3 regions of the Leifsonia sp. PARNA 1/14 genome follow, and region 1 is predicted to be linked to each of the others. Evidence: predicted binding sites of a transcription regulator. Region 1 holds the regulator's gene; each other region holds the start of a gene.
What was found. The regulator HrcA, encoded in region 1, represses chaperone genes, less so after heat shock. The targets are predictions, from matches to a motif close to TTNGCACTCGNNNNNNNCGAGTGCNAA.

Region 1 (3,961 bases):
TGCTGGCGGACGCCGTCGTGAGACGGCTTCTCGCCGAGGAGTGATCGAGTGACCGGTTCCGGTCTCAGCTCACGAACTTGATGGCGATGGGGTAGGTGTAGAACTGCCCCTGGTTGGCCTTGATGGCCGCGATGATGCTGAACACGATGTTGAGAACCCAGACGGCGAGCAGAATGATCAGGCCGATACCGACGATGCTGAGGATCCAGCCGACCACGTAGCCGATGAACAGCGTGATCTGGAAGTTCAGCGCGGTGGCGGTGTGCGACCGGATGAACGGGCCGCGGTCTTTGAGCACGAGGTAGCCGACCAGAGCGGGGATCCAGTTGAACAGGATGCCGCCGATGTGGATCAGGGTGGCCCAGAGCTTCTCGTCGGCCGGGCTCAGCGACTGCGCCTGACCTCCGTACGGCTGCTGAGGCGGCGGGGGTGGGGGCGTTGCGGACATGGTGTTGTCTCCTCCGATGGGGTAATGACGCGTCTCAGCCTAGGGGTCGGAGGCCGATCCTGAGAAGCAGCCGAGAGCCTTGGACCGATTTCTGGCGGCTATTTGATGAACCGGAAGTTGATCGGGTAGCGGTAGCTGCCGCCGCTGTTCACCTTGACGAACCCGAGGATCGAGAACACGAGGTTCACGATGTACAGCGCCCACGGGATGAGCAGGCTGAACAGCAGGTAGCCGATGCCGAAGGTGAACGTGCCGATGATGACCCCGAGCACCTGGGACACGGCCCACGCGATGATCCACGTGATCTGCCAGTTGAGGGCCTCCTTGGCCTCCTGGTTGGTGAGGGCGCCCCGGTCTTTGAAGACGAGCCAGATGATGAGGGACGGGAGGAACCAGAGGATCCCGCCGAGGTGGGCGAAGGAGGCCCACTGCTTGTCCTGGGCCGGGTCGAGGGGAGCGGCCGGCGCCGCCGCGTACCCCTGCTGCGGAGGCACCGCGCCGGCGGGCTGACCGGCGGGTTGGCCGGCGGGGGCGCCGTACGGCTGCTGCGGCGGGAGTCCGCTGTCGCCGTCGGCGGGAGGCTGGGTCGGGTCTGTCATGAGGAAACCCTTTCGTGGTCGGCTGCGGGCTTTTCCGAGCCGGTGCGCATACCGTACAGCCGTGGCGGCGCGGCGTAAATCATCGGTGTCGCGCGTTGAGCGTTCTCCGACGCGGACGCGATATGATTAGCACTCAGGATCTCCGAGTGCCAGCCCGCCCGGGGTCCTTCCCGTGCTCGATCCGTACGCTCGAACCTCGAGCCCCAGCGACGACAGGAGGCGGTTGGCGTGGTCTCTGAACGCAGTCTCGAAGTGCTCCGCGTCATCGTGCAGGACTATGTCGCCTCCCGGGAGCCGGTCGGCTCCAAGAGCATCGTGGAGCGGCATTCGTTCGGTGTGTCCGCCGCGACCATCCGCAACGACATGGCTCTTCTGGAGGAGGAGCAGCTGATCGCCGCGCCGCACACCTCCTCCGGCCGGGTGCCCACCGACAAGGGCTACCGGCTGTTCGTCGACCACCTGGCGGAGGCGCGTCCGCTGTCCGCGGCGCAACGCACCGCGATCGAGACGTTCCTCGGGCAGTCCGTCGACGTCGACGACGTGCTCTCGCGCACGGTGCGGCTGCTGTCGCAGCTCACGAACCAGGTCGCGCTGGTGCAGTATCCGTCGGTCGCGCGTTCGAAGATCCGGCACATCGAGCTGGTCTCCCTCGCTCCGCGCCGCCTCCTCAGCGTGCTCATCACCGACTCGGGCGCGGTCGAGCAGCGCGTGATCGAGCTGCAGGAGGAGCTCGACGACACCGAGATCGCCGAGATCCGCGGCGCGATCAACGGCGCGGCCGCCGGGCTGTCGCTCGTGGACGCCGCCGCGCGCCTGAGGCAGCTGCCCGACCACCTGAGCGACCGCACCCGTATGCTGGTCGCCCCGGTCGCCGGAGCGCTGCTCGACCAGATCGCCGCCAACCGCCAGGACAAGCTGGTGATGGCGGGCGCGGCGAACCTGGCACGCACCGAGACCGACTTCCCCGGCTCCATCACCCCCGTGCTGGAGGCCATCGAGGAGCAGGTGGTCCTGCTGCGGCTCTTCGACGAGATGGCGCTCGACCAGCACGGCGTCGCCGTGAGCATCGGGCGCGAGAACGCGGTCATCGGGCTGACGGAGACCTCCGTCATGTCGAGCACCTACAGTTCCGGCTCCGATCTGGCCCGGGTCGGCCTCCTCGGCCCGCTCCGCATGGACTACTCGGGCAACATGGCCGCGGTGCGCGCCGTGGCCCGCTACCTCTCCCGCCTCCTCGGCGACTGACACCGACCTGACGAACACGACGCGACGAACAGAAGGAACAGCCTTACTTTGGCCGACCATTACGAAGTACTCGGCGTTGACCGCAACGCCACCCCCGACGAAATCAAGAAGGCGTACCGCCGGCTCGCGCGCGAGCTGCACCCCGACGTCAACCCCAGCAGCGAGGCGCAGGAGCGCTTCAAGCTCGTCACGCACGCCTACGACGTCCTCAGCGACCCGCAGCAGCGTCAGCAGTACGACCTGGGCGGCCCGACGGGGTTCGGCGGTGCAGGAGGCCCGGGCGACTTCGCCGGCTTCGGCGACATCTTCGAGACGTTCTTCGGCGGAGGTGGCGGGGCGACGCGCGGTCCGCGGTCGCGTCGCGAGCGCGGTCAGGACGCCCTGCTGCGCGTGGAGGTCGAACTCGACGAGGTCGTCTTCGGCACGCACCGCGACCTGGAGGTCGACACGGCTGTGGTCTGCGAGACCTGCAACGGCTCGTGCTGCCAGCCCGGCACGGCGCCGGTGACCTGCGACATCTGCCATGGCACAGGCAGCATCCAGCGCTCGGTGCGCTCGCTCCTCGGCAATGTGATGACGTCCAGCCCCTGCGGCAGCTGCCGCGGCTACGGAACGGTGATCGCCACACCGTGTGTGACCTGCCAGGGTCAGGGCCGCGTGCGCGCCCGCCGCACGGTTCCCGTCGACATCCCCGCCGGCGTCGAGACGGGTCTGCGCCTGCAGATGCCGGGCTCGGGCGAGGCCGGCCCCGCGGGCGGCCCGAACGGCGACCTCTACCTCGAGATCAAGGTGAAGCACCACGAGGTCTTCAGCCGCGACGGCGACGACCTCCTGTGCACGCTGGAGGTGTCGATGGCCGACGCCATCCTCGGCACCACGGCGACGGTGAAGGCGCTCGACGGCGACATCCGCCTCGAGCTGAAGCCCGGAACGCAGAGCGCGGACATCGTCTCGGTGAAGGATCGCGGGATCACGCATCTGCGCGGCAGCGGCCGCGGCGACCTGCGGGTCGGCATCCAGGTGGTCACGCCCACCAAGCTCGACCACAAAGAGAAGGAACTGATCAAGAAGTTCGCGTCGACCCACCACAGCGCCGAGCCCTCGCTCGCGCGGTTCCAGCAGGGGCTGTTCGCCAAGCTCCGCGACCGGTTCCTCAACCTCTGAGCGAGCGGCGCGACCGATGAGTTCGCTGTACCTGCGTGAAGACCTCGCCGACGTGGAGGTCGGCGCGCGGCTGACCCTCACCGGTGCGGAGGCCAAGCACGCCTCGACCGTGAACCGCACCCGCCCCGGCGAGAGCGTCCTGATCGGCAACGGTCGCGGCCTGGTCGCCTCCGGCGAGGTGCTGGTCGCCACGAGCAGCGAGCTGACCATCGACGTGGAGGCCGTGGAGCGCGTCCCGCGCGCCGATCCGGCCATCACGTTGGTGCAGGCGCTCGCCAAGGGCGACCGCGACGAGCTCGCGGTGCAGGCGGCCACCGAGCTCGGTGTGGACGCGGTCGTGCCGTGGTCGGCCTCCCGCTCGGTGTCGCGCTGGGAGGGGCCGAAGGTGGCCAAGGGCCGCGACCGCTGGGCGTCGATCGTGCGCGAGGCGAGCAAGCAGTCCATCCGCGCTTGGACGCCGGAGGTCGGCGAGCTGTCGTCGACGAAGCAGGTGGCGGCCCTGGCC
Region 2 (3,961 bases), on a different contig from region 1:
TTGCCGTCGGCGTCGACGAGTGGAAGCTTCTCGATCTTGTGCTCGGCGAAGATCGCGACGGCGGCGTCCGGGTCGATGCCGACCGGGGCGGTGATGAGCGGCATGCGCGTCATCACGTCGCGGACGAGCGTCGTCGAGCGCTCGAACGGCGACACGAAGCGCATGTCGCGGTTCGTGATGATGCCGACGAGCTTGCCGTCGCCCTCCACCACGGGGAGGCCGGACACGCGGAACTGACCGCACAGGGCGTCGACCTCTTCGACCGTCGCCTCGGGAGTGGTGGTCACCGGGTTGGTGATCATGCCCGACTCGGAGCGCTTGACCTTGTCGACGTTGGTCGCCTGGTCTTCGATGGAGAGGTTGCGATGGATGATGCCGATGCCGCCGTGACGGGCCATGGCCACGGCCATGCGCGACTCGGTCACGGTGTCCATGGCGCTGGACAGCAGCGGTGTCGCCATGGTGATCCGCTTGGTCAGGCGAGTCGAGGTGTCCGCCTCGCTCGGGATGACGTCGGTGTGCCCGGGGAGGAGCATGACGTCGTCGTAGGTCAAACCGATGAATCCGAACGGATCCGCCTGGTCCATTTCACCCCTATCAAGGTCGCGCGAGTGTGGATGTCCAATGGTAACGGCAGAACCTGGGGGTCTATTCCGCCCGCCGACCGCTCAGCGGCCGCTCACTCCATCGTGGCGAGGTCGAGTTCGGCCTGCTTGCGGCCCTGCCGGGCGGCGACGATCATGTCGACGCTCAGGATGAGCAGCGCGAGCCAGACGATCGCGAATCCGATCCAGCGCTCCGGCGGCATCGCCTCGTTCAGTACGACCACGCCCACCAGGAACTGGATGAACGGCGCGAAGTACTGGATGAAGCCCATGTAGACCAGCGGCAGTCTCCGGGAGGCCGCGGCGAAGAACAGCAGCGGCACCGCGGTGATGACGCCGGCGCCGACGAGCAGCACCGTGTGCCACGGGCCGTTGCTGCCGATGGTCAGCCCGGCGGTGAACGAGACCACGATGAGCTGGACGATGGCCACCGGAGTCAGCCACATCGTCTCGAGGGTGAGCCCGGAGACGGCGTCGACGCGGCCGCCCACGCGCTTCTTGATGAGACCGTAGAAGCCGAACGAGAACGCGAGGATCAGCGCGATCCACGGGATCTGTCCGTACCCGACGCCGAGCACGATCACCGCCACGATGCTCACGCCGACCGCCACCCACTGGGCGACGCGCAGCCTCTCCCGCTGCACGACGACCCCGAGGAACACGGTGACGATCGGATTGATGAAGTAGCCGAGGGCGGCCTCCACCACGTGCCCGCTCACGGTCGCCAGCACGTAGGTCTGCCAGTTGACGTAGATGAGGGCGCCGGCGAGGCCCATCGTGAAGAGCACGCGCCGGTCTTTCAGCAGCGAGCCGAACGTGCGCCACGACCGGGTGACGGCGATCGCGATGGCGCAGAAGGCCAGCGAGAAGATCACGCGCCAGGCGACGATCTCCCACGCGGTGGCCGGCGCGAGCGCGAGGAAGTAGATGGGGAGGATGCCCCAGAGGACGTACGCGGAAATCGCATAGATCAGGCCGGATCGGCGGTGTTCGGTGAGGGGCTGCGGCACTTCCACGACACTACTCCGTGCCGGGGACATCAGCGGCCCGGCAGCAGCGCTGAAGATGACGAAAGGCCCGGGTGCTCAGCACCCGGGCCTTTCGTGAAGGGGTTCGTCAGCGGACGACGACCGCGAGCACGTCGCGAGCCGAGAGGACCAGGAAGTCCTCGCCGCCGAACTTGACCTCGGTGCCCCCGTACTTGGAGTAGATCACCTTGTCGCCGACGGCGACGTCGAGCGGCACGCGGTTGCCGTTGTCGTCGATGCGGCCCGGTCCGACGGCGACGACCTCGCCCTCCTGGGGCTTCTCCTTGGCGGTGTCGGGGATGACCAGACCGGAAGCAGTGGTCTGCTCAGCCTCGACCTGCTTGATGACGATGCGATCTTCGAGCGGCTTGATGGAGACCGACACGGTTGACCTCTTTCTTTGGTGAACTCAGTCTTTGCGAACTCAGGTGGTGTGCGGCTTGCGTTAGCAAACTCGCACGGAGAGTGCTAACCACGAGTCTAGGGGGTGCGTTAGCAGTCCCGCAACGTGAGTGCCAGAAGGTACCGTGGTCCACATGGACCGGTCCGAACTCGTCGAACTGCTGAGCCCCGAAGGGCTGCGCTTGCTCGACTCGCTGCCCCCGTACCGGTCCGAGACGGACGTGCTGAGCATGGTCACGTCCCTGCGCAAGCAGGGCCACTCCCCCGCGCTCGTGGCCGCCGTTCTCACCCAGGCGAAGCTCCGCAAGAAGGCCGCGGGCAAGTTCGGCGAGTTCGCCTCCCGGATGCTCTTCACGGAGGCCGGGCTCGAACAGGCGACACGCCTGTCGGTCGCTGCGCGCCACGCCGGACGCTTCCGAGCGGCCGGGCTGACCCGCATCGCCGACCTCGGCTGCGGGATCGGCGGCGACGCCCTGGCCATCGCCGCACTCGACCTGGAAGTCACGGCGGTCGACGCCGACGAGGTCACCGCCGCGATCGCCGCCTTCAACCTGGCCCCGTTCCCCTCCGCGACGGTCGAACACCGGCGGGCGGAGGACGTGAACCTGCGCTCGATCGACGGTGTCTACCTCGACCCGGCGCGACGGACCGCCGGGCACACCGACACCGACAGGCTCACCGACCCCGACGACTACACCCCGTCTCTCGGCTTCGCCTACGAACTGGCGACCGGTCGTTCGGTCGGGTTGAAGCTCGGACCCGGGTTCGACAGGGACCTCATCCCCTCCACGGCCGAAGCGCAGTGGGTGTCTGCCGACGGCCAAGTGGTGGAGCTCGGGCTGTGGTTCGGTGCGCTTGCACGCTCGGGCATCCGGCGCTCGGCCCTGGTTCTGCGGGGCGACGACGGTCACGAGTTGACCGGGGAGGCGGACAGCGAAGACGCCGAGACGGGCGAGCTGGGCGAGTACCTGTACGAGCCCGACGGCGCTGTCATCCGCGCGCGCCTGATCGGAGACCTGGCACGCCGACTCGACGGCCGGATGCTCGGCGACGGGATCGCCTACATCACGGCGGACGTCGCCAGAGAGACGCCCTTCGCTGCGGGATTCCGCATCCTGGAGACCCTGCCGTTCGCCGAGAAGGACCTCAAGAAGGCGCTGCGGGCGCGCGATATCGGCACACTCGAGATCAAGAAGCGCGGGGTGGATGTCGACCCGGCGGCGCTGCGCACCCGGCTCAAGCTCTCCGGCGGCCGTCCGGCGACGGTCATCCTGACCCGCGTCGGCGGCAAGCACACGGCGCTGCTCGCCGAACGGCTCTGAGAGCCGCCCGGCGAGCGCCGTGCCAGGTCAGTACCGGTAGGTCGCGTTGAAGTTCGCGAGGATGATGCCCAGGACGATCCAGAAGATGATCGCGATGACCACGCTGACGAAGCCGAGGATGATGCCGGTCAGCCAGAACCCCTTGGCGTGGGGCTCCTTGCTGCGCCCGATGAAGCCGAGCACGATCGCGGCGACGCCGAACAGGAAGCCGATGCCCCACGCGAACGTCAGGACGATGCCGACGATGCCGCCGACGAGCGACAGGATGCTGAGGATCGGCGACTTCGCGGCCGGCTGCGCATACGGCTGCGCGTAGCCGGGCGCGGGCTGCCCGTAGGCGGGCTGCCCGTAGCCGGGCGCGGGAGGCTGCTGACCGTAGGGCTGCTGCGGCTGCTGCCCGTAGGGCTGCTGCTGCTGTCCGTATGGCTGTTGCGGCTGCTGCCCGTACGGCTGCTGGGCCTGCGGCGGCTGCTGGCCGTACGGCTGCTGCGGAGCGCCGTACCCGGGCGCGGCCGGAGGCACGGGAGGCGCCGGCGGCGCGACCGGAGGAACCGGCGGCACTCCGTCCGGGGCCGGTGCCGGGATGTCGGACGACGGCGGAACC
Region 3 (3,961 bases), on a different contig from region 1:
CATTCGGCGCCCGGCGCGAAGTTGAGGGAGATCGAGTTCATGCAGTAGCGGTCGCCCGTCGGCGTGCCGAACCCGTCGGGGAACACGTGGCCGAGGTGCGAGCCGCAGGTGGCGCAGCGGACCTCGGTGCGGACCATGCCCAGGCTGTCGTCCTCGAGCAGCTGCACGGCCTCCGGCCGGATCGACTCGTAGAAGCTCGGCCAGCCGCAGCCGCTGTCGAACTTGGTGCCCGACTTGAAGAGTTCGGCTCCGCACGCCGCGCAGGTGTAGAGGCCGGCGCGGCCCTCGTCGAGAAGCTCGCCGGTCCACGGCCGCTCGGTTCCCGCCTCCCGCAGCACGGCGTACTGCTCGGGGCTGAGCTCCCGACGCCAGTCGTCCTCGGTCTTGCTGACCCCGTACGTCTGCTGTGCTGCGTCGTCCTGCGGTGCACCCATCGTGCGATCCTTTCGTCGTGGCGTTCCCCAGCCTAAACGGCGCGGAGCGCCCCGCTGTTCCCTGTTTCGGCTCGCGACGTGCCGCGGCCAAACGGGTAACACACAGGACGACGCCCCTAGGATGACTCGCGAGCGCGGGGACGGAACTGACTCGGAGACGGCGAGGGGAGGCGGTGCGTGTGGCGGAAGCCGCTGACCACCGGATCCCCCCGCCCGACGCGGTCGGCCTGACCGACCGCGAGGCCGCCATCCTCGCGTTCGAGCGTCAGTGGTGGCGGCATGCCGGCGCCAAGGAGCAGGCCATCCGCGAGGAGTTCGGCCTCTCGGCGGCGCGGTACTATCAGCTCCTCGGAGCCCTGATCGACCGCCCCGAAGCGCTCAGGCACGACCCCATGCTGGTCAAGCGCCTGCTCCGGCTGCGCGAGACCCGGCTGGCAGCCCGGCGATCCCGGACACTCCCGTCCGGCGACTGACACCGCGAGGAAACCACCCCTAGATGGCAGAGAAGTACCCGAGAGACCGGTTCGACGACATTCCCGACGGTCTCCAGCGCGTCGGCGCGCACCGGGCTCCGCGGCCGAAGGGCCGAGGCTGGATCGCCGTGGGCTGGGCCGCGCTCGCGGTCGTCGTCCTCGTCGGCGCCGGCATCTTCGGCCTCTCGCTCGTGAGCGGCTCGATCTCCTTCCACGGCACTCCCAACACCACCTCCGGAACGCCCACGCCGACGCCGACCCCCACGCCGACGATCGTGCCGACGGTCGACTCGTCGCTGTCGGTGAACGTGCTGAACGGGACGACGACGGCTGACCTGGCCGGCAACGTGGGCAAGAAGCTGACCGCCGCGGGCTGGAAGGTCGGCGCGGTCGCCAACGCGGACACGCAGGACATCACGCACTCGATCGTCTACTATTCCGACCCCAAGAATCAGGCAGCGGCGCTGGGTGCCGCGCAATCGCTCCCCGGCGCGACCGTCGAGGAGTCGCAGGCCTTCGCCGACACCGGCGCCGACCTCACCGTCGTCATCGGGAGTGACTACACCGGCTGATCCCGCGTCGTCCTGCGTATGTGCGCGCCCTGATCCCTGTGTTTCACGCGTGTTTAAGTTTCGCCCTTTTTGGTAACGGAATGGCCAAAAGACTGGCGTAACCGGGGATTACAAGCATTAGGATCGGGAGTCAACGCCAGGCGCTGGACCGGGCGAGCGACACAGCAATGGGAGTAATGCATGGCGAACGGGACCGTGAAGTGGTTCAACGCTGAAAAGGGCTACGGATTCATCACCGTCGAAGGTGGGGGGCAGGACGTCTTCGTTCACTACTCCGCTATCGACATGAACGGCTACAAGGTTCTCGAAGAGGGCCAGCAGGTGCAGTTCGAGGTCGGCTCGGGCAACAAGGGCCCGCAGGCCGAGTCGGTGCGTCCGCTGTAGTACGCAGCGATCGGCAAGACCAATAAGGAGAGCGTCGCCCCTCGGGGCGGCGCTCTTCTTGCACTCCTCGGGCGCGAGTGCCAGAATCGCTTTAGCACTCCATCTGATCGAGTGCTAATAAACGGAATCTTTCGCAGACGTCCGGGAGGGACGAGAAACACATGGCAAAGATCATTGCTTTCGACGAGGACGCCCGTCGCGGCCTCGAGCGCGGCCTCAACATCCTGGCCGACACGGTCAAGGTGACGCTGGGCCCGCGCGGTCGCAACGTCGTCCTCGAGAAGAAGTGGGGCGCTCCCACGATCACGAACGACGGTGTCTCCATCGCGAAGGAGATCGAGCTCGACGACCCGTACGAGAAGATCGGCGCGGAGCTCGTCAAGGAGGTCGCGAAGAAGACCGACGACGTCGCGGGCGACGGCACCACCACCGCGACCGTCCTGGCTCAGGCGCTCGTCAAGGAGGGCCTCCGCAACGTGGCCGCCGGCGCCGACCCGATCACCCTCAAGCGCGGCATCGAGAAGGCCGTCGCCGCTGTGACCGACGAGCTCGTCTCCAGCGCCAAGGAGGTCGAGACCAAGGCCGAGATCGCCGCAACCGCGTCCATCTCCGCCGGTGACACCACCATCGGCGAGATCATCGCCGAGGCGATCGACAAGGTCGGCAAGGAGGGCGTCGTCACCGTCGAGGAGTCGAACACCTTCGGCACCGAGCTCGAGCTGACCGAGGGCATGCGCTTCGACAAGGGCTTCCTGTCGCAGTACTTCGTCACCGATCAGGACCGCCAGGAGGCGGTGTTCGAAGACCCGTACATCCTCATCGCCAACCAGAAGATCTCCTCGATCAAGGACCTGCTGCCGATCGTCGACAAGGTGATCCAGGCCAACAAGCAGCTCCTCATCATCGCCGAGGACGTCGACGGGGAGGCCCTGGCCACCCTGATCGTCAACAAGATCCGCGGCATCTTCAAGTCCGTCGCCGTCAAGGCCCCGGGCTTCGGCGACCGCCGCAAGGCCATGCTGCAGGACATCGCGATCCTCACCGGCGGCCAGGTCATCTCCGAGGAGGTCGGCCTCAAGCTCGAGAACGTCACCCTCGACCTGCTCGGCCAGGCTCGCAAGGTCGTCATCACCAAGGACGAGACCACCATCGTCGAGGGCGCGGGCGACCCCGAAGCCATCGCCGGCCGCGTGGCCCAGATCCGTGGCGAGATCGAGAACACCGACTCCGACTACGACCGCGAGAAGCTCCAGGAGCGTCTCGCCAAGCTCGCCGGCGGCGTCGCCGTCATCAAGGCGGGCGCGGCCACCGAGGTCGAGCTCAAGGAGCGCAAGCACCGCATCGAAGACGCGGTCCGCAACGCGAAGGCCGCCGTCGAGGAGGGCATCGTCGCCGGTGGTGGCGTAGCCCTCATCCAGGCCGGCAAGACCGCGTTCGAGAAGCTCGAGCTCACGGGCGACGAGGCGACCGGTGCGAACATCGTCAAGGTCGCCATCGAGGCGCCGCTGAAGCAGATCGCGATCAACGCGGGCCTCGAGGCCGGCGTCGTGGTCGCCAAGGTGCGCGAGCTCCCCGTGGGTCACGGCCTCAACGCCGCGACCGGCGAGTACGTCGACATGCTGGCCTCCGGCATCAACGACCCGGTGAAGGTCACCCGCTCGGCGCTGCAGAACGCTGCGTCGATCGCCGGCCTGTTCCTCACCACCGAGGCCGTCGTCGCCGACAAGCCCGAGAAGAACCCGGCGCCGGTCGGCGACCCGGGCGCCGGCATGGACTTCTGAGTCCGTCCGACACACGAGAAGAGGGCGTCTCCCGTTCGCGGGAGGCGCCCTCTTCCGTCGATATCCTCGCCATATGCGAGCAGCGATGCGGAGACGTTCTCGGTCGATCGGCCGAGTGGCCGTGCTGGCCGCGATCGTGACCGCGCTCTCCGGATGCTCCGTCCTCGGCATCCCCGACCCCGGCTCATCACCCGTCCGCACGCCGACTCCGACGCCGACGTCCGCGTTCGCGTTCGACTGCGCGACAGCGGTGAGCGACGCCGATCTGACGGCGCTCGTCGGGGCCGGGGCGAAGGCCACGCCGGCGTCGCCCGGCA

Region 2: groES (co-chaperone GroES) is a predicted target of HrcA. The motif match lies at 2,126-2,152, and genes of this name have one in related genera.
Region 3: groL (chaperonin GroEL) is a predicted target of HrcA. The motif match lies at 1,955-1,981, and genes of this name have one in related genera.

What each region holds. Positions count from the first base shown of each region.
Region 1 is NZ_JBVQSP010000007.1:117,274-121,234, reverse strand. Features, by position in the region: gene hemW (radical SAM family heme chaperone HemW) at 1-44, shown strand, start outside; gene AC0HS0_RS17835 (DUF4870 domain-containing protein) at 65-448, opposite strand; gene AC0HS0_RS17830 (magnetosome magnetite crystal formation protein family) at 547-1,047, opposite strand; gene hrcA (heat-inducible transcriptional repressor HrcA) at 1,276-2,292, shown strand; gene dnaJ (molecular chaperone DnaJ) at 2,341-3,456, shown strand; gene AC0HS0_RS17815 (16S rRNA (uracil(1498)-N(3))-methyltransferase) at 3,473-3,961, shown strand, end outside.
Region 2 is NZ_JBVQSP010000001.1:111,530-115,490, reverse strand. Features, by position in the region: gene guaB (IMP dehydrogenase) at 1-587, opposite strand, end outside; gene rarD (EamA family transporter RarD) at 680-1,645, opposite strand; gene groES (co-chaperone GroES) at 1,722-2,018, opposite strand; gene AC0HS0_RS00605 (THUMP-like domain-containing protein) at 2,170-3,357, shown strand; gene AC0HS0_RS00600 (DUF4190 domain-containing protein) at 3,385-3,961, opposite strand, start outside.
Region 3 is NZ_JBVQSP010000001.1:276,244-280,204, forward strand. Features, by position in the region: gene AC0HS0_RS01430 (nitroreductase family protein) at 1-3, opposite strand, end outside; gene msrB (peptide-methionine (R)-S-oxide reductase MsrB) at 1-434, opposite strand, end outside; gene AC0HS0_RS01440 (DUF3263 domain-containing protein) at 608-907, shown strand; gene AC0HS0_RS01445 (LytR C-terminal domain-containing protein) at 931-1,479, shown strand; gene AC0HS0_RS01450 (cold-shock protein) at 1,660-1,863, shown strand; gene groL (chaperonin GroEL) at 2,025-3,644, shown strand; gene AC0HS0_RS01460 (hypothetical protein) at 3,730-3,961, shown strand, end outside.